DNA from 2 places in the Variovorax sp. LjRoot290 genome. Region 2 is predicted to be linked to the other one. Evidence: predicted binding sites of a transcription regulator. Region 2 holds the regulator's gene; the other holds the start of a gene.

Region 1 (10,405 bases), 1.6 Mb from region 2:
GGCACGCCGTTCCACGAGTGGACCATCAGCCCGATGCGCAGCCTGCCAGGGTCGCGCCCCACCTCTGACAGGAAGCTGCCCGCGGGCGGTGCGGTGTAGTAGGGGTCGCCGGCCGAGTATCCCTGCACCGCGTCCATCAGGGCGGCGCTGTCGCGAACCGTGCGACTGACGCCAAGTTGCACGCCGAGGCCCGCGAACACTTCATCGAGGGCCGGGCCGTTGGACGTGCGGCCCCTCGTGGGCTTGAGGCCGAACAAGCCGTTGTAGGCAGCGGGCACGCGGATCGAGCCTGCTGCATCCGTTGCATGCGCCATCGGTACCACGCCCGCCGCGACGGCTGCGCCGGAGCCACCGCTGGAGCCGCCCGCGCTGAGGCGTGTGTCCCAAGGGTTGCCGGTCGCCCCTTGCAACGCGGACTCTGTTTCCGTGCTGAAGGCCATTTCGGGCGTCGTCGTGCGGCCGATGGTGACCAAGCCGGCCTTCCTGAAATGGCGCATGAGACTCGAGTCGCCAGATGCGACCACACCCTTGGCCAGCCGGCTGCCGAGTTCGTTCTTCCTGCCTGCCATCTGGATGGCGAGATCCTTGATCAGAAACGGCACGCCCGCGAGCGGGCTGCCGGTCGCCGGCGTAGCCAGATCCGATTCTTCAGGCGCCCAGTGCTCGACCACGGCATTGATTCGGGGGTTCACGGCATCCGCCGCGGCCCTTGCGAGCGCAGCAAGTTCTGCCGGATGGATTTCGCCGGCAGCGACGAGCTGTCCCAGGCTGACGGCGTCATAGGTCGTGTATTCGCTCAGGTTCATGGTGTTTCTCCAGAAGGTGGAGCACCGAAGATAGGGAAAGCGAGCCGTTTTGATTAGCCCACTCGGACGGCAAGAGCTGGACCATAGATGGGACAATGCCGGACGTGCGAACCGTCGAGGGGACGTTGATCATGGCAAGAGATATGAACGACACGCTCGTGTTCGTCCGCGTCGTACAGGAAGGCAGCTTCACTGCCGCGGCGCGCGCACTGCAGATCCCCAAGACCACGGTCAGTCGACGCGTCTACGAACTGGAGAAGTACATGGGCGCGCAGTTGCTACGGCGCACAACGCGCAAGCTGAGCCTGACCGAAGCGGGGGCGATCTATTTCGAGCAATGTCGATCCATCGCCAGCACACTCGAGGCCGCCGAGGGTGCCGTACACCAACTGCGCGACGGCCCGCGCGGGTGGCTGCGCGTGACCATGCCCTACTCGTTCGGCGTGAGCTGGTTCGCCCCGCTGCTCCCCGGTTTCCGCGCGAGCTACCCCGACGTGAGGCTGGAGATCCTGGCCTCGCACGCAACACTCGACCTGGTCGAGGATGAGATCGACATTGCATTGCGCCTCGGCGAGTTGCCGGACTCCAGCCTCGTGGCACGGCGACTCGCGAGCTTTCCTTCCGGCACCTTCGCAAGCCCTGCATACCTTCGGCGCGCGGGAGCACCCCAGACGCCCGAAGCCCTGCGCGATCATCCGACACTGGCGCTGCATCAGGCGCGTCGCGACGTCGGCTATGTGTGGCCGCTGCGAAAGGGCAGCGGCAAACCCCGCGGCTACCTGATCGACCCGGTCGTTGTGGCGAGCGATCCGGCTCTGCTCTATGACGCTTTGTGCCAAGGGGAAGGCATCTCACTGGCTATGGAACAGAGCATGGCGATGGATGTCAAGGCGCGCCGCTTGGTGCGCGTTCTGCCACAGTGGATCGGCCCGCCGCAGGAACTCAATGCGCTTTCCTCACGGGAGCGGATGCCCTCTCCGAAGGTGCAGGCATTCATCTCCTTTCTCAAGGAAAGGCTCAGGTTCGACGGGGTCTGAGTGCGCGCATGCAGAGAGGCGATCACTGCTGTCCGGTTAAAAGTTGAACAGATTCAACTGGTTAGCGAGGTCAGGCGGTTCCGAATGGGACAGATCGGCCTGCAAGGCGCATGAAAGCTGGGTTTTCTCGAATACCGAGACCGACAAGATCTGTAGACAAGTGTAGAGAGAGGCATCGAGTTGAAGCTCCTTCCTGACAATGGCGATGAGCACGTAAGTGGCGACGGCGCACCAGACCTGCGTCTTTACCGCGTTCTCGCTGTTGCCCATGAAGTGTTTGATGCGCAGGTGCTGCTTGATCCACTTGAAGAACAACTCGACCTGCCAGCGGCTCTTGTAGAGCGCAGCGATCGTCAGCGCCGGCAAAGCCATGTGATTGGTCAGGAAGACGAGAGTCTTGCCCGACTCCGGGTCCTTGAACCGGATGCGTCGCAGGTGCTGCGGATACTTCTTCGCCGAGTAGTGCCCATTGAGCATCACTTGCTGATCGCTGATGATGCCGGTGCTGCGATCGGTGGCAGCCGAGTAGACGCGCCGGGCGTCCATCGGCGACTTGGCGCGCGTGACGAAGAAGGCGCCGGCCTGCTGCAGTGCATGCAGCCTCGCGAAGTCGACGTAGCCGCGATCCATCACATAGAACGCGCCGGCCTCGATGACCAGCATGTCCAGCACGTTCACGTCGTGCAACTTGCCGTCGCTGATGTGGATGAACGCGGGGATGGCCCCGCGCAGGTCCAGCAGGGTGTGCAGCTTGATCGCCGCTTTGGTGGAGCGAAACGGCGCCCAGGAGAACAGGCTCAAGCACAGGTCGATGGTGCTGGAGTCCAGGGCGTAGACCGTGTTGTCCAATTCCACGCCGAGCACCGCATCGCCCACGTAGAGCTTGCGCGCGCGACGGATCAGCACCGCCGCCAGGTCGGACCAGATGCGCCAATCGCGCGACTCGTTCGCATCGGCCAGGGTCGATCGCTTGACCGCCGCGCGAAAACCCATCGCATAGAGCTTGCTGGCATTGGCGGACAGGCTGACCTCGATATCGCGCAGGCTCTCTCGCCACGTCAACTGGGCGAACGCCATGGCGCGGAACTGCTCGCCACAGGTCAGTGTGCGAACGCCCGAGTTGCCACCATAGCGATTCACGATTCGGGCGAAGCTGGTCCATGGAACGAACTCCATGAGTTGAGCGAACAAGGTCTTGCCGACGTACACGCGTGCTTCCCAGGGCTGTCAGACCCCGGAAAGTACGCGGTTCCTCGCGATCGACGTTCAAGTCGGCACCAAACAAAATCGGCCTGCGGCCCGCGCCAGTGCTTGATCTCAGGTTCGGCGCGGGTCATTTAACCGGACAGTAGTGAGAGGCGATCTTCATTGATTCGCGCGGTGGTCTATATTCTTGTCGACGAACCTTATTGGGATCAGGAGCGGAGCGCATTCTGCGTACTCGCCGGCGCCCGCACTGCTGGGTCCGTGCTCAGGAGATCGAATCGGAGGCGCGGCGGGTCCCGTCTCGGAGATCCGCGAGCCTCGCGCCCGCCTTGGCGTTCGAATGATGAGACAGACGGTTCACGCAATGTTTCCTACGGATGCGCCGCATTGACGGTACGGCTAAGCGGTCGATCTAGATTGAGGCCGTGCCTCACCGCTTTCCTACCCTCTTCCAGAAGCGAGGCGCGCCAAGGAGACTGTGATGAACGCCTCGCATGCATCCAGCGGCTACGAACTGCGCTTCCGCCCGCTCTTCGCCGACCGACGCGCCTACGCCTTCCCGTGCGACGCGGCAGGCCATGTCGACATGGATTCGCTCGGTGAACGTGCGCTCAACAACTATCTCTATGCGCGCGCCATGATGGGACGCGAGCTTTCGTGGCCGGACGTGACTCCGAGCCTTCCACATTGAGCGTCGCCGCCGGCGGCCGCTGGCGACCCATCCTCCACGTTGAATGAGGATCCGGTGCGCCCGACTCCGGTGCGCCGCCAGCTCGAGTCACGGGGACAGCGCAAGCCAACGCGCGCTCAGCGCAGCCGTATCCACCGGCTCGTCCGTGACGACTTCAAGCGCGAGGGCGCACTCGTCCGGATCCAGGGGCTCGTGGGTGGCAAGCTGCCGCTCCAGCACGGCCAAGGTCGCCTCGGACGCATCGCGTCCCTCGGCGTCGCGCGCCACCACTCGCCGACGCAACTGCGTTTCGGCCGCGCGGCAACGAAGAATCGAGAACGGCACACGCAGCTCGGCCGCCAGGGCCCGGAATGCCAGCCGCTCGTCGCGGCGCAGGAAGGCCGCGTCGACGATCACCGGGTAGCCGGCCTGCAGCGCCGTGCGCGCGCACTCGGCCAACCGGGCCAAAGTGCGCTGCGTCGCGTCCTGCGTGTATATCCCGGCATGCTGATCGGCTGAACGTTGCTGCGCCCCCAGTCCGAAGAGGCGTTTGCGCTCGACGTCTGACCGGATGCGGATCGCGCCCGCAGCCGCGAGCAGCGCCGCGGCCATGGTCGACTTCCCCGAGCCGGACAACCCGTGCGTGATCATCAGGCGCGGCGCGTCGCCCGGGGTCTGCGCAAGCTGTCCCGCACAGGCCAGGTAGTCCGGCTCGGGGGGCGGCGCAACATCAGCGCCTGCGCGCGCGCGCAGTCGGCAGACCAGTGCGCGCACCAGGGCCCGGTACATCTCGTAGAAGCGCAACACCGGCACGCCGGCGTAGTCGCCGCTGTACTGCAGGTACGCGTCGAGAAAGCGGAATGCGAGATCCTTGCGACCATGCACCTTCAGGTCCATCGTGAGAAAGGCGACGTCGCTCATCACGTCGATCCAGCGCAGAGCAGGATCGAATTCGATGCAGTCGAAGGCGGTCAGATGGCCATCGATCAGCACCACGTTGGCCAGATGAAGGTCGCCATGGCATTCACGCACCGCACCGCTGCGCTGCCGCGCAAACCAGGCCGTGCGCAGTGCCCTCCTTTGCTCGAAAACCCAAGCCTGCAGATCTCTTGTGCGCTTCGCGCCAGCATCAGCGCGCAGACGTGCCAATGCATCGACTGCCGGGCGACCCACCTGGGCCGGAGCACCGAACTCGGACGCCGGCGCGGCAACCTGTGCCTGCGCGTGGAAAGCAGCCAGCCGCTGCGCGAACTGTTCAAGACAGCCATCCTCCAGCCGTCCGGCCGGCAGCAGGCGTTGCAGCAATGCATCCTCGGGAAAACGCCGCATGCAGACGACGAAGTCGATGGGATCGCCGGCACCCAGGCGCGGAGCCTGCGTGGTGCCGGTCACCGGCACCACGCCGAGGTACAGCGAAGGCGCAAGCCGCCGGTTGAGGCGCACTTCCTCCTCGCAGAAGTGCTTGCGTGCCACGAGCGTGCTGAAGTCGACGAAACCCAGGGAGACGGGCTTCTTCAGCTTGTAGGCCATCTGCGCGGTCAGCAGCACCCAGGAGATATGGGTTTCCACCAGCGAGACCGCTTGGCCGGTGTCCGACTGCAGGCGCTCGCGCAGCGCCGTCACCAGCGTACGGTCTGCTGCGACGGCTGGGGAATCCGGCGACTTCATGCCAACAGTGTCTCCATGGCCTGGCTCCACTCGTTCCGACGTGGGATCGGCCGAGACTACTTCGCCTTGCGCTTCTTGCCGCGTCTGACCTTCTCCTTGACCTGTTGCTGATCGGCCTTGTGCAACAACTGTTTCTCGAACTCCCCGATCGCCGACCTGTCATGCGCGTAGCTGATGACACGGTAGGCATGGCGGGCGACGTTGCCGCTTCCCACGTTGCAGATGACCGTGTCATTCTCGCCGTCGAAATCGGGGGCCTCTTGGCCGAGCCAGTCGTGGTTCTCTATGGTGGTTTCGATGCGGCAATCTGCCGGCAACCCGATGCCCATCCTCCTGAGAAACTCCCGCGGCTTCCCGAGATAGGCCTTGAATTCCAGGGGCGTGCACTCCCAGAAATGGGCATTGAAAGGTTCAGCCCGAATGATTTTGGACCGGGCAGAGAAATCGACGATCTTTGTGGGCATGCTCAGGCTCCTGGACAGCTTGAAGGAACAAGAAGGAGGCGGTCGCCCCGATGGCAAGCTGTTGGCTCAACGTCGACGCGCGAAAGTCTCATCGCCCAGTTTCTTCGCAGGACCGGATGGCAGCCTTGACGCGCATCAAGGGCGACATCGATCACGAAGCAGCCGCGTCCCGGTGCGGCTGCCACGTTCCCGCAAGCCGCGACCGTGTGCCGATCGCCGACGCAGCCGCCAGCGCAGCCGAGATCAACACCAGTACCCCAAAATCGCGAAACCGATCGCGGACACGCCGCATCGGGCTGTGCGGGTCACCTCGGACAGCCGATTCTTGCCGGAATGGCCCTGCCGCCGCGCCGCCCGTCCAGCCGGCAGGCCAATCTGCGGATCCACCTCCGGGTGCAAGGCGGGGTTTCCGCAGAATGCAGGCGCGCGTTGACAATCGCGAGACCTGGGGCCCGCCCCCAATGCCACTGGCTGGCGCATCCCGTCTCACACCTCGGCCGTTTCGTGCGGCGCCGCTGCGCGGCTTGCTTCGCCGTCTGCCTGGTGGGCATTGACCAGCAGCACCGGGATCGGTGAGATGCGCAGTACCTGTTCCGCATCGCTGCCCAGCAGCACACGCCCGACGCCGTGGCGGCCGTGCGTGCCGATCACGATGAGTTCGGCGTTCCAGGCCCTCGCCTGCTCGGCGACGAGTTCCGATACGCGACCCGCAAGCGAGGTAAAGAGCACTGTTTCCGCCTTGATTCCGGCGCGCTGCGCACGCTCCCTCCCCTGCCGGAGAATCTGCTCGCCCGCTGCTTCCATCAGCGGGACCACGTCCGAACTGTAGGCGGCGAAGGTCTCGAAGCCGGTCACATACTTCAGCTCGTCCACGACGTGGACGAGCCTCAGCGTCGCGCCCGTGAGCTTGGCCAGACGAAGGGCCTCATCCAGGCCACGCAGGGAGGTCGGGCTGCCATCGATGGGAACCAGAATGCGTTGGTACATGACTATCCCTCGAGTGGGGCGGTAAGAGTTCGCTATCAGTTTCAGCGCCAGGCGGCCCCTCGACCTTGATGCACGTCAACTCACGGCCGCGCTGTCGCACGCGCCCGCTCAATGCGCCATCAAGACCGGAAAGGTCATATGCGCGAGGATCTGCTGCGTGACGCCGCCGAGCACCATCTCGCGCAGGCGCGAGTGGCCATAGCCGCCCATCACCATCAGGTCGGCGCCGAGATCGCAGGCCCGCGAAAGCAGCGCGGCGGCGATGTCGATCTCGATCACGTCCTCCTCAGCCGTCGCCTTGATGCCGTGCCTCTGGAGCCACTGGAGCGTTTCGGCAACAAGCAGTCGCGCCGGCTCATGAGGCTCGCCGAGCCTGCGACAGAAAACGAGCTTCACCTGGCGCGCCTTGGCCAGCAGCGGCAACGCAGCGCGCATCGCCACCGCCGACGCGCGGGATCCATCCCACGCGACGAACACGTTCTTCACTTTCGGCTCGGCGCTTCCCGCGTAGGGCACGGCCAGCACAGGACGACCGGCCTGCAGCATCACGCGCGGCACGAGGCCGTGCGCCGGCGCGTCCGAGCTCGCCGAGCGATCTTCCTGGCCTAGCACGATCAGGTCGCTCGAGCGACCATGCTGCACGATGGCATCGACCGCCGTCCCATCGCTCAGTCGAATCTCGTGCGACACGGGAATCGGCCCGGACACCCGGACCTTGAAACTTTCGCTGATCGCCTCCGCGCGCCGGCGCAAATGGTCCGCCGATTCGGCAATGAAGTCGGTGACACCCGTTGGGATCGCATCCGCGGGAATGACGCCGTCATACAAACCAGTCGGCACGAGGCCGATCAGGTGGCTGCCGTGCGCCCTGGCGAGCCCGGCCGCGAACGCGACGCGGGCGGAACACCTGTCCGTGTGGTCCAGGTGAACCAGGATGGTCTTGAAGTCCATGGGTCATCCTTTCGAAGATGTTCGCATCCTCGATCACTTCTCGCGCACCCACCTTGACGGCGATCAAAGCGCAGCACGCCCGAGTCGACGGCTCGAACACTGGAAGCTTGATCCAGCGCAACAACCTGCACGCCACAACGATGGAATATGTCAAGCGTTCGGGGCGAAACAGGAAAGGCGCCCAGGTCGCGCAGCCGACATGGCAACCGAGCACTTCCGTTGTTCGCTCCTTGGCTTCAAGACTGAAGGAGACCCGGCGATGTGCACGAATCTCTTGGGAATGCTCGCTGACGCGAAGCTCCCCCTCACCATTGCCGACAAGGCCCTCATTGACCGGTTGCGGGTGCTTGACGCCATGGGATACGTCAAGGCATTCATTCCAGCCGTCCACGTCGATTGCGACAACTGCGCGCGTCAGGAACCCGCCATCGCCCTAGAGGTGACGCCACGCGGTCGAAAGGCGTTGAGCGACGAGCAGAGCCTAGAGGCCGCGCAGGTGCAGCGGCCGGCACAGATGCTGCCGCAGGGGGAGCCTTCGCGCGGCGCCCATCTAGCTTGGTGGCACGGCGGCAGGAGACTTCGATCCGGCACTTGAGCAGAGAAAGAGGCAATGGCCGGCGGTTGCATCGCGCTTGTCCCTTGATCGAGCGCAAAGCGCTTCCAGCACTCGAGATCGATACTAACTACGCATCAAGCAGCGGAGACAGCATGACCAAAGTTCTCGTCGTCAGCTATTCCTATACGGGCACTTCCCGCCGGGTGGCGCAACTTCTGCGCGATCAGCAAGGCTGGGAGGTGGCCGAGATCGCGGAGGTCCGGCCGCGCAGCGGCGCCTTCGGGAACTTGCGCTGTCTACTCGATTCCCTGTTCCGACGCTGTCCGGAGATTCGGTATGGCGGCCCGCCGCCCAGGCATTTCGACACGGTGGTGCTGGTGTCCCCCATCTGGGGACAGCAACTTGCCGGACCCATGCGCAGCTTCGTCACGAGGCGGCGCGATCACCTGCCCGATGTGGCCGTGGTGTCGGTCATGGGCGGCAGCGGTGCGCCCAACGCCGTTGCCGAGATCGGCCGCATCATCGGTCGCGCTCCCATCCTGAGCACCGCGCTCACCATGCAAGAGGTCAACGACGGCAGCTGCGCGGATCACCTGCAGAGGTTCGGCACGGCGGTATGGCACGCCAGTGTGCAACGCAGAGGACGCACAGCCGGTCATGCGGACGATCAACATGTCACCTCAGGCGCTCCGATGCGCGCGGTCCAACCTAGCCAAGCATCTGCAACTCCTCGAGATATTCCATGTACGGCTTCACCATCACGCTGAGCCACACTCCCTTCGACGAGGTCGTGGCCAAGGTCATTGATGCGCTCAGGGGTGAAGGCTTCGGCGTTCTCAGCGACATCGACATGCAGCGCACGATGAAGGACAAGCTCGACATCAACACGCGTCCGTATCGCATCCTTGGCGCCTGCCACCCGCGGCTCGCGCACCGGGCCTTGCAAGCCGAACCCGACATCGGTCTGCTGCTGCCGTGCAATGTGGTGGTGCGCGAAGAGGGGCCTGAACGCGTGATCGTCGGTTTCCTGAATCCGCAGACCATGGTCGGGCTGACGAGCGCCAAGGAGATCCAGGCGATCGCCGACGATGCGGAGCAGCGCCTGCGTCGCGCAGGCGCACGCCTGTGCGCCTAGAAAATTGATCTGGCGCAAAGGTCCACGCGAGCTACAGGCCAAGAATGGTTTGCCCGCCCGCATGGCCGGTGGCGAGCACCCTCCTGATGCGGCCGGCAAGGAACACCCATGTACCAACACATTCTGGTCCCCCTGGACGGCAGTGCAACTGCAGAGCGTGGCTTGCGCGAAGCGATGCGGCTCGCCGCCGAGCAGAAGGGGAAACTGCGTCTGCTGCATGTCATCGACAACCTTCCGATGCTGATGGACATGGCGGCAGCCTCCAGCTTCGAGACGACGATGCGCGAAGTTCGTGCATATGGCGAGGCGCTGCTGGCCAAGAGCCGGAAGACTGCCACCGAGGCAGGCGTGGAGACCGAGACCGTCTTGCGCGAAGTCATGCAGGGCCGCGTCGCAGATGTCGTGGTGGACGAGGCCGGGAAATCCGGTTGCGACCTGATCGTCATGGGCACGCACGGCCGCCGCGGCTTCAGCCGCCTGGCGCTGGGCAGCGACGCCGACCTGGTGGTACGCGGCAGCCCCGTGCCGGTCCTGCTGGTGCGCAACGAGCCGGCCGACGCCTGAGCCGGCGGCCCCGTGCTTCGGATCACCGCCCTTCTTCCCGCCATCGGACTCGCGTGTCTTCTCGGCGCGTGTGCCGCGAGCCTTGGGCCAACGCCTGCGGCAAGCGCCGGGGGCGAAGTCGCCGCACCGGCCGTGCCTGTCTTCTCGTCGCTCGCGGCGAGCCGCAGCGCCACCGTGGTGGACATCAGTACCCTGCGCATCGGGCGCGACGAAGGTCGCGAAGATATCGAGCTGGAATTCGCTCCCGAGAACGATTTCGCCGACCGGCTGGCCTGGCCGCTGCCAGCGAGCGTGCGGCTCAGCGAGGTCCGCGACCTCGCCTCGGGCGTGATTCTCACGAGCGACGGGCTGATCCTCACCA
Region 2 (10,405 bases):
CTCGGCATCGCGCTGTGGACCGGCTTCACCTTCGTCGGCTACTTCACGCCGATCCGCGAGTTGGGCCTGGAGTTCCTGCAGACGCGCATGGGTTCGTGGGAGGTGTTCTGGGTCTTCTTCTACGGCTTTGCGACCTACGGCAATGCGGGTTTCATGCGCGAGCAGGTCTGCATGTACATGTGTCCCTATGCGCGCTTCCAGAGCGCCATGTTCGATCGCGACACGCTGATCGTGAGCTACGACAGCGAGCGTGGCGAGCCCCGCGGGGTGCGTTCCAAGAGCAGCAATGCCCGCGCTCAGGGACTTGGCGACTGCATCGACTGTTCGTTGTGCGTGCAGGTCTGCCCGACCGGCATCGACATCCGCAAGGGGCTGCAGTACGAGTGCATCGGCTGCGGGCTCTGTGTGGACGCCTGCAACACCGTGATGGACAAGATGGCCACACCGCGAGGTCTGATCCGCTACGCGACCCAGAACGGCATGGCCGGCCATTGGACGCCGAGGCAGGTGCTGCGCCGCGTGCTGCGCCCACGGGTGCTGATCTACACGGGCTTGCTCGCTGCGCTGACGATGGGGGTGCTGGCGAGCCTGGTCGTGCGCATGCCGCTGAAGGTCGACGTGGTGCGCGACCGGGCTTCGCTCGCGCGCATCGTCGAGGGCGGCCAACTCGAGAACGTCTATCGCCTGCAGATCATGAACGCGACCGAGCAGGTACAGCGCTACCGCATCGAAGCCAGGGGGCTGGAAGGCTTGAGCGTGTCGCCGCCTGATCCGGTCGAGGTCGGTTCTGCGCAGTCGCGCTGGGTCGCGGTGCGCCTGCAGCTCCCCTACGGCAGCGCCACCGCGGGTTCCCACGTCGTGCACTTCGACGTGCGCTCGGCCGACGGCAGCGCGCAGGTGTCGGAGAAGGCGACCTTCCTGGTGCCTCGTTGAGTTGGCAAAGAGGAGACAAGATGGACGATCATGCGATGACTTCCCCGAAGAGCGAACCCTGGTGGCAGTTCCCGCTGCTGTGGATGGTGATGGCCGGGCCCGCGGTGGTCGTCGTCGCCAGCTTCGTGACGCTCTGGCTCGCCCTGCGCACGCCCGATCCGGTGGTGGCGCCAGACTACTACCGCCAGGGCATCGAGATCAACAAGCATCTGATCGAAAAGAAACTGATGCCCGCGCTGGCGGGCCGCAATCATGCGGCAACGCCTGATGCCGACCTGCCCGCACCCAGGCGCTGATGGTCATGAAGACGCGCAACTGGATGTCGATTCTCTGGCCCGCCTTTCTGCTGGCGAGCGCGGCCGAACTGCTGGTGTTTGCACTGGTCGACCCCGGCGACCTCCACTGGCGCGGCGAGGCCGTCGGCCTGTCCCGCCAGACAGTCTATGCGGCCGGCTTCTTCGTCTTCTGGCTGCTGGCGATAGGGTCGAGCGCGCTGACGCTGCTTTTGACCAGGCCGGCCTCCGAGATCAACAGCCGGGAGGATTGACGATGCGCCGGAGCGCCTCGGCGTCGACGATGCGAAGATTGCGCTTCTCCACCTCGACGATCCCATCCTCCATGAACTTGGAGAGCGTTCGGCTCACGGTTTCGAGGGTGAGTCCGAGGTAGCTGCCGATCTCCTCGCGGGTCATGCGCAGCACGAACTCGGAGCGCGAGAAACCGCGCGCGTGCAGGCGCTGCACGAGGTTGAGCAGAAAAGCCGCGAGGCGTTCCTCGGCCCGCATGCTTCCCAGCAGCAGCATCACCCCGTGCTCGCGCACGATCTCGCGGCTCATGATCTGATGCACGTGGCGCTGCAGCGCCGCGACCTCGCGCGACAGTTCCTCGATTCGGTGAAAGGGCATCACGCAGACCTCGGCATCCTCGAGCGCGACCGCGTCGCAGGTGTGCTGGTTGTTGACGATGCCGTCGAGGCCGATGATTTCGCCGGCCATCTGGAAACCGGTGACCTGGTCGCGCCCATCCTCGGTCGCCACGCGGGTCTTGAAGACACCGGTGCGGATCGCATAGAGCGAGGTGAAGGGCTCGCCGTTGCGAAAGAGCGTCTCGCGTCGTCGGACCTTGCGCCGCGTGGCCACGATCTCGTCGATGCGTTTCAACTCGCTCGGCTCCAGCCCCGCGGGCATGCACAGCTCGCGCAGGGTGCAACTGGAGCAGGCGACCTTGATGTGTTCGGCTTTCATGGAGGGCGTCGAGGGTTGCAGTGATTCTGTGACGCGGTGCGCCGCCCAGGCTTGATGCACATCAAGGATGACGGGTCGACCTGCCCGCATAGTGGGTCATTGCTTGCCAGACCCACCGCCGCAATGAACACATCTCTCGCCCTCGCCCCTGCCGATTCATCTCGCGTCCCGGCCGAGCACAACCGCACGCGCTTCTCGCGCATCGTCTGATCATGCAGACTGCGCTCGCCAGCACTGCGCTCCTGATGGGATTGGTCGGCGGGCCCCATTGCGTCGCGATGTGCGGTGCTGCCTGTGCCGGCGTGATCCGCATCGTGCGCGTGCCGGTGGATGGTGGTGTGGCGCCGCTTTCGGCGAGCCCTCCGGCCGTTTCCGCATCCGTCGCCTTCCATGCGGCCCGTATCGCGGGCTATACGGCTGCCGGGGCGGCCGCCGCAGCGGCGATGCAGAGCCTCGGGTTCGCAAGCGAACAGGTCGCGGCGTTGCGTCCTCTGTGGGTGCTGCTTCATGTGTTCGTGCTCGCCTGGGGCCTGGTGCTCGCCGCACTCGGGCGACAGCCACTCTGGGCGCACCGTATCGGGCGCGCGCTCGCGACGCGCCTGCGGCCGCTCACCGGTTCGATGGCCGGCGTGCTCGCGACGGGTGCGCTCTGGGTCTCCATGCCTTGCGGTCTGTTGTATTCCGCGCTGATGCTTGCCGGGCTGGCCAACGGACCGGCGCAAGGCGCACTGACGATGGCCCTCTTTGCCGTGGGCAGCGGCGTGTCGCTGGTTCTGGCCCCTTGGCTGTGGCAGCGCTTGCGTTCAGGTGCCAGCATTGCGCGCAAGGAATGGGGAACCCGGCTTGCCGGCGGCCTGCTTGCGGCAGTGGCAATTCAGGCGCTGTGGATCGACCTGAGTCATCAGATCGACATATGGTGCCGCTGAAGGGAGACACCATGAGACGCAACATGATCGCGCTGATCGGACTTTCGGCCGTCTGCGCCGCGCTCATGAGCCCTTGCGCTGCCCAGCAGCGCCCCGCGCAGCCAGACCTTCAGATGCAGGGCATGGCCGCCCATGACGTTGCATATCAGGCGGCTCTCGATGCAGCCTCGGCCACAAGAAACGCGTCCAAGGACGCCGCTGCGGCGTTGCTCAAGGCAAGAAGGTATGCAGCTCGGCCCTCTGATCGCCGCGTGAAGGCGGCCGGCGAAGCGGCACGAAAGACCGGGCTGTCCGCCCATCGCGCTTGGCAAAGGGCGCTTGTTGCAGCCGATCGCGCGACGAGCCAAAGCAAGACAGCGGCCGAGCATGCGGCGCAGGCGAGCGAACAAGCCTCTGTCGCCTGGAATCGGGCGCTCGAGCAGATCGAGGCGGCGTCCGACCAGTTCGCTGGGGCGAGCACGGCGCAAGCCAAGAGCGCCGCGAGCGCTGTCTACGAAGATCTCCGGACAGCGCGCGATGCCTTGCGCATGGCAGCAAAGGCGAGCCACGAGGCCGCTGAGGAATCATGGCGGGCGAAAAGGCGGGCGCTGAGCGGAGAGACAGCTTCGGCCGCGCCTTAGCGCCGGGTTAGCCTTCAATGGAGCACAAACCAGACGGCAGCGGCCCATGTGCATGCGAGTTTGGCAAACAGGGCGGCGGCGATACGCAGCGCGAAGCTGCAACCCCCGCGATGGCGGCCAGGGTACATCGGGTCACCGTGTTGGCGCTGACCGCGACCAAGGCGCCGCGCACGAAGTGATGGTCGGCAAGCGCCCGCCTATGCTGCAACGGCGAAGGTGCGCAGGCCTGCGGCGGCGCGCCGATCACCGTCGCCCTTGCGACCCCTTGCGACGTTCGCGCTCGAAGCCGAGCAGGAGCCCGATGCCCAACGCCACGGCCAGGCCGACGACCGCGCCTGGCCGGGCGAGTTGCTCATACCTTCAGTGTCGCTTGAAGCTGCGCGTTCGCCGAGCCGCCGGCGCGCCAGGGATATCGCGAAGCATCAATCCAGGGTGATCCAGGCAATCAGCGCCTGGAGGGCGAGCCACAGCAGCGCCGCGCCGAGCAGCACCAAGACCGCGACGATCATCCACATGGCAGATCTCCCAAGGCGCCTCGATGGGCCGACATTCACGGTCGTCCTGGCCGGCCCCGAGGGCTGTCGCTGGCACAGGTGCCGACGCCGAGCAGCGCGTAGGCGGGGCAGGCGCCGAAGAGGCCTGTCAGCAGGGGCACGATGCCCAGATATCCCCATGGCCCGATCGTCCCGGCAGCCGACAGGCCGATGAGCGCGGCACCCGCCGTGATGCGCAGCAGGCGATCGGCAGCTCCAACATTCCGCTTCATTGCGCACGCTCCTTGTGGCTTCAATGCCATCCATCGTGCGCCAGACATGGGCGGGCGTCCTTGCGATGGATCAAGGGGTGATGATCGGACTGTTCAATGTCCTGACCACGCGCCGCACGCCCGAATCGGCCGGTTCCGCCGGATCGGCCTCGAAGCCCATGGCGCGCGCCAGGTTCAGCATCCGCGTGTTCTCGCGCAGGATGATGCCCACGAGACGGCCGATTCCGCGGCTCCTGGCGTGCTCGATCAATTGCGCGAACAGCAGCTTGCCGAGCCCGGCGCCCTTGAGATCGGAGCGCACGATAATGGCGAACTCGGCCTCCACCCGGTCGGGATCGCTCACGGTACGGGCCACGCCCAGCGTCTCGGGTGCGCCCTGCGCGTCGGAGCCTTCGGCAATGAAGGCCATCTCACGGTCGTAGTCGATCTGGGTGAGGCGGGCGAGCTCGCTGCGCGGCAGCTCACGCCTTGTCTGGAAGATTCGCATGCGGATGTCTTCCGGGTCGAGTTGCTCCAGAAAGCGCCGGTGCTGCGCCTCGTCCTCGGGGCGGATCGGCCGCAGCGTGATCTCGCGGCCGTTCCAGGTCAGGGTGCGGACCCATTGCGAAGGATACGGAAGGATCGCAAAGCGCTCCGCCCCGGCGACCGGCCGCGCGGCGACGCGAATGCGGGCATCGAGAGCGATGGCGCCCGATTCGTCGACATACAGCGGATTGATGTCGAGTTCCGCCAACTGCGGCAGGTCCGCGAGCATCTGCGACACGGCGATCAGCACGTCGTAGAGCGCGTCCAGCTGAGCCGGCGGATGGTCGCGGTAGCCGGCCAGCAGGCGCGACACGCGCGTGCGCGAGACCAACTCGCGCGCCAGGCTGCGGTTGAGAGGGGGCAGGGCGACGGCGCTGTCGGCGGTGACCTCCACCGCGGTGCCGCCCTGGCCACAGAGGATCACAGGGCCGAACACGCTGTCGATGCTGGCCCCGACAATGACTTCCTGGGCATGAGGCCGACGCACCATCGGCTGCACAGTGAACCCGTCGATGCGCGCATCGGGCCGGGCGATCCGCACGGCCTGCAGCATCTCGCTGACCGCATGGTCCAGCGATGCCTGGTCGCGCAGGTCGAGCCGGACGCCACCGACGTCGGATTTGTGCGTGATGTCGCGCGAGACGATCTTGAGCGCCACCGGGTAGCCGACTTCTCGCGCCGCTAAAAAAATGGCCTCGGCCGAGGCGGGAACCGCGAGCGTGGGCACCACCGGCACGCCATAGGCCTTAAGCACGGCCTTGGCCTCCTGCTCACCAAGCCATTCGCGACCTTCGGCGAGCACGGCGTCCAGCTGGCGGTGTGCCGAGGCGACATCGGGCACCGGGTTCTCGCTGGCGCTCGGTGCCTCGATCAGGGTGTCCTGGTTGCATCTGTAGGTTTGCAGCATCGCGAAGGCGCGAACGGCTTCCTCCGGCGTCGGGTAGTCGGGTATGCCGGCCTGTTCGAACAGTTGACGCGCCTGGGCGACGGCGGCGTCGCCGAGCCAGGCGCTCATGACGCGCGGCCCGGTTGTACGCAGCAAGGGCAGACAGGCGCGCGCGATGTCGTCGCTGCGAACGATCGCGGTCGGCGCGTGGACGAACAGCACCGCGCCGGCCGCCTCGTCGGCCAGCAGGGCCGACAGCGTGTCGGTGTAGCGCTCGATCGGTGCATCGCCGATGATGTCGATCGGGTTGGCGTGCGACCAGTTGGCTGGCAGCACCGCATTCAAGCGTTCCAGCAGCGCCTCGTTCGGCTCGGCGAGCGTGATGCCGGCCCGCGCGGCCGCGTCGGCTGCCATCACGCCGGCGCCGCCGCCGTTGGTCATGATGGTCAGCGATTCACTGCGGTTGCCGCGAAAACGCGCCAGGGTCTCCGCCGCGATGAACAGGTCCTGCAGCGTGTCGACACGCAACATGCCGGCTCGGCGGATGGCGGCGTCGTAGACGGCGTCCGAACCTGCCAGCGCACCGGTGTGCGAGGCGGCGGCGCGCACGCCGTTACCGGCGCGCCCGGCCTTCACGACGATCACCGGCTTGTTGCGCGCCGCCGCCCGCGCGGCGGACATGAACTTGCGCGGCGACTCCACCGATTCGACGTAGAGCAGGATGGATCGCGTGCGCGCGTCGCTCGCCAGATGGTCGAGCAGATCGCCGAAATCGACGTCGCAGTGGTCGCCGAGGGACACGAGGTGCGACAGGCCGATGCCGCGGCTCTTGGCCCAGTCAAGTACCGCGGTGACCAGCGCGCCGGACTGCGACACGAAGGCCAGCTCCCCCGGCAGCGCGTCGGTATGGGCGAAGCTGGCATTCAGCCCGATGTGCGGGCTCAGGAGGCCTATGCAATTGGGACCCAGCAGGCGCATCAGATAGGGCTTTGCCGCATCGAGCGCTGCCTGCTTCTGCGCTGCACTCAGACCGGCGGTCACGATGATGGCCGCGCGGGTGCCCAGCGCGCCGAGTTCGGCGATCAGTTGCGCCACCGTGTGCGCCGGCGTACACAGGAGGGCGAGATCCGGTGCGCCGGGCAGATGGGCAGCCTTCGCGAACACGGGCGCGCCATCCAGCACAGCGTGCTTGGGATTGACGGCATAGATCGGACCCGCGAAATGGCCGGCGCGCAGATTGCGCCAGACGGTGGCGCCGACACTGCCTTGGCGGTTCGAAGCGCCGACCACGGCGACCGAGTTCGGAGACAGCAAGCGGTCGAGATGGCGAATGGTCAAGGGGGCCTCCGGCGAAAAGCCGATCATGCGCAGCCGAGCATGCTCCTACCTTGACGAACATCAAGCCGAAGCGTGCGTCTGCTGCCAAGCTCCGACTCAACAAGGAGAAACAATGCGCATCGAATTCCTCGGTGGCACGGGCACCGTCACCGGATCGAAATACCTGCTGGAACACGAGGGCCGCCGGCTCTTGGTGGACTGCGGCCTGTTTCAGGGCCTGAAGCAACTGCGTCTGCGCAACTGGGAGGCCTTGCCGGTCAAGGCCTCCGAGATCGACGCGGTGCTGCTCACGCATGCGCACATGGACCATAGCGGCTTCGTGCCGCGGCTTGTCAAGCTCGGCTTCAAGGGCCCTGTCTACTGCACCGGGGCAACGCGCGACCTCTGCGAACTGCTTCTGCCCGATTCGGGCCGGCTGCAGGAGGAGGAAGCCGACTTCGCGAACCGGCATGGGCATTCCAAGCACAAGCCGGCGTTACCACTCTATACCGAGGAGGATGCCCGCGCTGCGTTGAAGCGCTTCGAGGCGATCTCCTTCGACAAGGAACACTCGCCATGGCCAGGCTGGTCGTGGCGTCTGAAGCGCGCGGGACACATTCTCGGCGCGGCCAGCGTGCACCTCACCTGGACCGGCGGCAGCATCCTGTTTTCCGGCGACCTTGGCCGCAGCGACGACCTGGTGATGCGCCCACCCGAATCTCCCGAGCCGGCGGACTATGTCGTCGTGGAGTCCACCTATGGCGATCGCCGGCATCGCGATGTCGACACGCTCATGGCGCTGGCCGACGTGGTCAACCGCACCGCGGCGCGCGGCGGCGTTGTCGTCATCCCTTCCTTCGCCGTCGGGCGCGCGCAGACCATCCTGCACTGCATCCACCTGCTCAAGAAGGCGCACCGCATTCCCGACATGCCGGTGTATCTGAACAGCCCCATGGCGGCCGATGCCACGCGCATCTTTCGGCATCACCTCGACGAGCACCGACTGAGCGCCGAGCAGTGCGCAGCCATGAGCAAGGAGGCCACCATCGTCAACACGGTGGAGGAGTCGAAGCGGCTTAACACATTGACGTTTCCATCGATCATCGTGTCCGCCAGCGGCATGGCGACCGGCGGCCGTGTGCTACATCACCTGAAGGCCTATGCGCCGGATGCACGCAACACGATCCTGTTCGCCGGCTTCCAGGCTGCCGCAACGCGCGGTGCCGCCTTGGTGGGTGGTGCGGAATCGGTCAAGATCCACGGCGTCTATGTGCCGGTGCGTGCCGAAGTGGCGAATCTGGACACCTTGTCGGCCCATGCGGACCGCGAACAGCTGCTGGCCTGGCTCGGCGCGCTGCGTGCGCCGAAGCGGGTTTTCGTGACCCACGGCGAGCCGGTGGCCGCCGATGCGCTGCGGCTGGCCATCGAGGAGCGTCACGGCTGGCCGGTCACAGTGCCGGAGTACCTCGAATCCCGCAAGCTCTGAAGAACGATCCACGCATGTCCTTCGAACACCTGCGAGCACGCCGGGCCGGCATCGACACCTATCAGCAACCCGTGGTGTACATGCGCGGCGACTGCCCTGTCTGCCGGGCGGAAGGCTTCGAAGCGCAGGCGCAGGTCGAGGTGATCGCCAACGGACGCCATCTGCTCGCAATCCTGAACCACGTGAGCAGCGACTGGCTTGGCAGCGACGAGATTGCGCTATCTGAGGTCGCCTGGACCTTGCTGGGAGCGGCAGCAGGCGATGAAGTGGAGGTGCGCCATCCGCCGGTGCTCGCCTCGCTTGCGCACCTTCGCGCCAAGGTACACGGCAGCAGGCTTGGCTATTCCGCCTTGCGCGAGCTCATGGAGGACGTGAGCCGTGGCCGGCTTTCCGACATTCACCTCGCGTGCCTGGTGACGGTCTGCGCTGGCGGCGGGCTCGATCTCGACGAGACGGTCGCGTTGACGCGGGCCATGGTCGACGTCGGCGAACGCATCGACTGGGGAACCTCGCCAGTGATGGACAAGCACTGCATCGGCGGCCTCCCAGGCAACCGCACGACGCTGCTGGTGGTGCCGATCGTCGCTGCGTGCGGCGTGCTGATGCCCAAGACCTCCTCGCGCGCCATCACCTCCGCGGCCGGAACTGCCGATGCGATGGAGACACTGGCGCCCGTCGAGCTGGACCTGGTGGCGCTGCGCCGCGTCGTCGCAAGGGAAGGGGGGTGCATCGCATGGGGCGGCGCCACCCGCATCAGTCCCGCCGACGACATGCTGATTCGCGTGGAGCGACCGCTGAGTCTGGAGAGCGAAGGCTTGCTGGTGGCCTCCATCCTCTCCAAGAAGGCGGCGACGGGCTCGCAGCGCGTGCTGATCGATCTGCCGGTCGGCCCGTTAACCAAGGTACGCAGCACAGCCGCAGCGGAACTTCTGTCGCACAGCCTGGTAACGGTAGGCGCCGCATTGGGGCTGCAGGTGCGCACGGTGTTCACTGACGGCACGCAGCCTGTGGGTCGCGGCATCGGGCCCGCGCTGGAGGCCATGGACGTGATGGCTGTGCTGGAACGCAGCGCCGATGCGCCGGAGGACCTGCGCGAGCGTGCATTGCTGCTTGCTGGCTTGCTGCTGGAAATGGCCGGAAAAACTGCCCTCGGTAGCGGGCAGGCGCTGGCGCGCGAGGTGCTGGAGGATGGACGCGCGCTGGCCAAGTTCCTCGCGATCTGCGAAGCGCAGGGCGGCTTGCGCGTGCCGCCCAGGGCGGCGCACACCGAGGATGTGATTGCGCATGCGTGCGGCACAGTGTCTGCGATCGACACACGGCTCATCTCGCGCGCGGCCAAATTGGCTGGCGCTCCGCGCGATCCGGCGGCCGGGGCAAGAATGCATGTTCGTGCACGCGACCACGTCGAGCTGGGACAGCCGCTCTTCACGTTGCATGCCGGCAGCCCTGGGGCGCTCCAGTACGCTTTGCGCTTTCTGCGTTCGCAGCTGCCTGTCGTTCAGATCGAAGCGCTGCCATGAGCGCGAGCAGCGGCGGCGCGGACAGGCTGCCGTCGACCAATCACCTCCTGCCACCGTTCGGACCCAGCTGCAGGGCGTTGCCACGGCCGCGCTGAGCCGAGCTCGCATTCGGTGTGCAGCCTAGGTGTTTGGGCGCCTTTCCCGAAGGGGCAGGGCACTGTGGAGGTGTGCGCTCATTGCGA

Evidence for each region. The regulator FNR, encoded in region 2, switches genes on or off when oxygen is low (the NO sensors DNR and NnrR bind a similar motif). The targets are predictions, from matches to a motif close to TTGATNNNNATCAA.
Region 1: ACSQ9A_RS28935 (universal stress protein) is a predicted target of FNR. The motif match lies at 6,904-6,917, and genes of this name have one in related genera.

Annotation. Positions count from the first base shown of each region.
Region 1 is NZ_CAXURW020000002.1:14,230-24,634, reverse strand. Features, by position in the region: gene ACSQ9A_RS28965 (amidase) at 1-806, opposite strand, end outside; gene ACSQ9A_RS28960 (LysR substrate-binding domain-containing protein) at 950-1,843, shown strand; gene ACSQ9A_RS28955 (IS4 family transposase) at 1,880-3,052, opposite strand; gene ACSQ9A_RS28950 (hypothetical protein) at 3,531-3,740, shown strand; gene ACSQ9A_RS28945 (AAA family ATPase) at 3,828-5,387, opposite strand; gene ACSQ9A_RS28940 (hypothetical protein) at 5,444-5,851, opposite strand; gene ACSQ9A_RS28935 (universal stress protein) at 6,338-6,838, opposite strand; gene ACSQ9A_RS28930 (universal stress protein) at 6,947-7,789, opposite strand; gene ACSQ9A_RS28925 (hypothetical protein) at 7,788-8,384, shown strand; gene ACSQ9A_RS28920 (flavodoxin family protein) at 8,498-9,112, shown strand; gene ACSQ9A_RS28915 (DUF302 domain-containing protein) at 9,088-9,480, shown strand; gene ACSQ9A_RS28910 (universal stress protein) at 9,589-10,044, shown strand; gene ACSQ9A_RS28905 (trypsin-like peptidase domain-containing protein) at 10,057-10,405, shown strand, end outside.
Region 2 is NZ_CAXURW020000002.1:1,625,567-1,635,971, forward strand. Features, by position in the region: gene ccoG (cytochrome c oxidase accessory protein CcoG) at 1-933, shown strand, start outside; gene ACSQ9A_RS36920 (FixH family protein) at 954-1,229, shown strand; gene ACSQ9A_RS36925 (hypothetical protein) at 1,235-1,480, shown strand; gene fnr (fumarate/nitrate reduction transcriptional regulator Fnr) at 1,461-2,177, opposite strand; gene ACSQ9A_RS36935 (sulfite exporter TauE/SafE family protein) at 2,390-3,103, shown strand; gene ACSQ9A_RS36940 (hypothetical protein) at 3,127-3,723, shown strand; gene ACSQ9A_RS36945 (YgaP family membrane protein) at 4,274-4,489, opposite strand; gene ACSQ9A_RS36950 (bifunctional acetate--CoA ligase family protein/GNAT family N-acetyltransferase) at 4,560-7,238, opposite strand; gene ACSQ9A_RS36955 (MBL fold metallo-hydrolase RNA specificity domain-containing protein) at 7,351-8,703, shown strand; gene ACSQ9A_RS36960 (thymidine phosphorylase family protein) at 8,718-10,223, shown strand.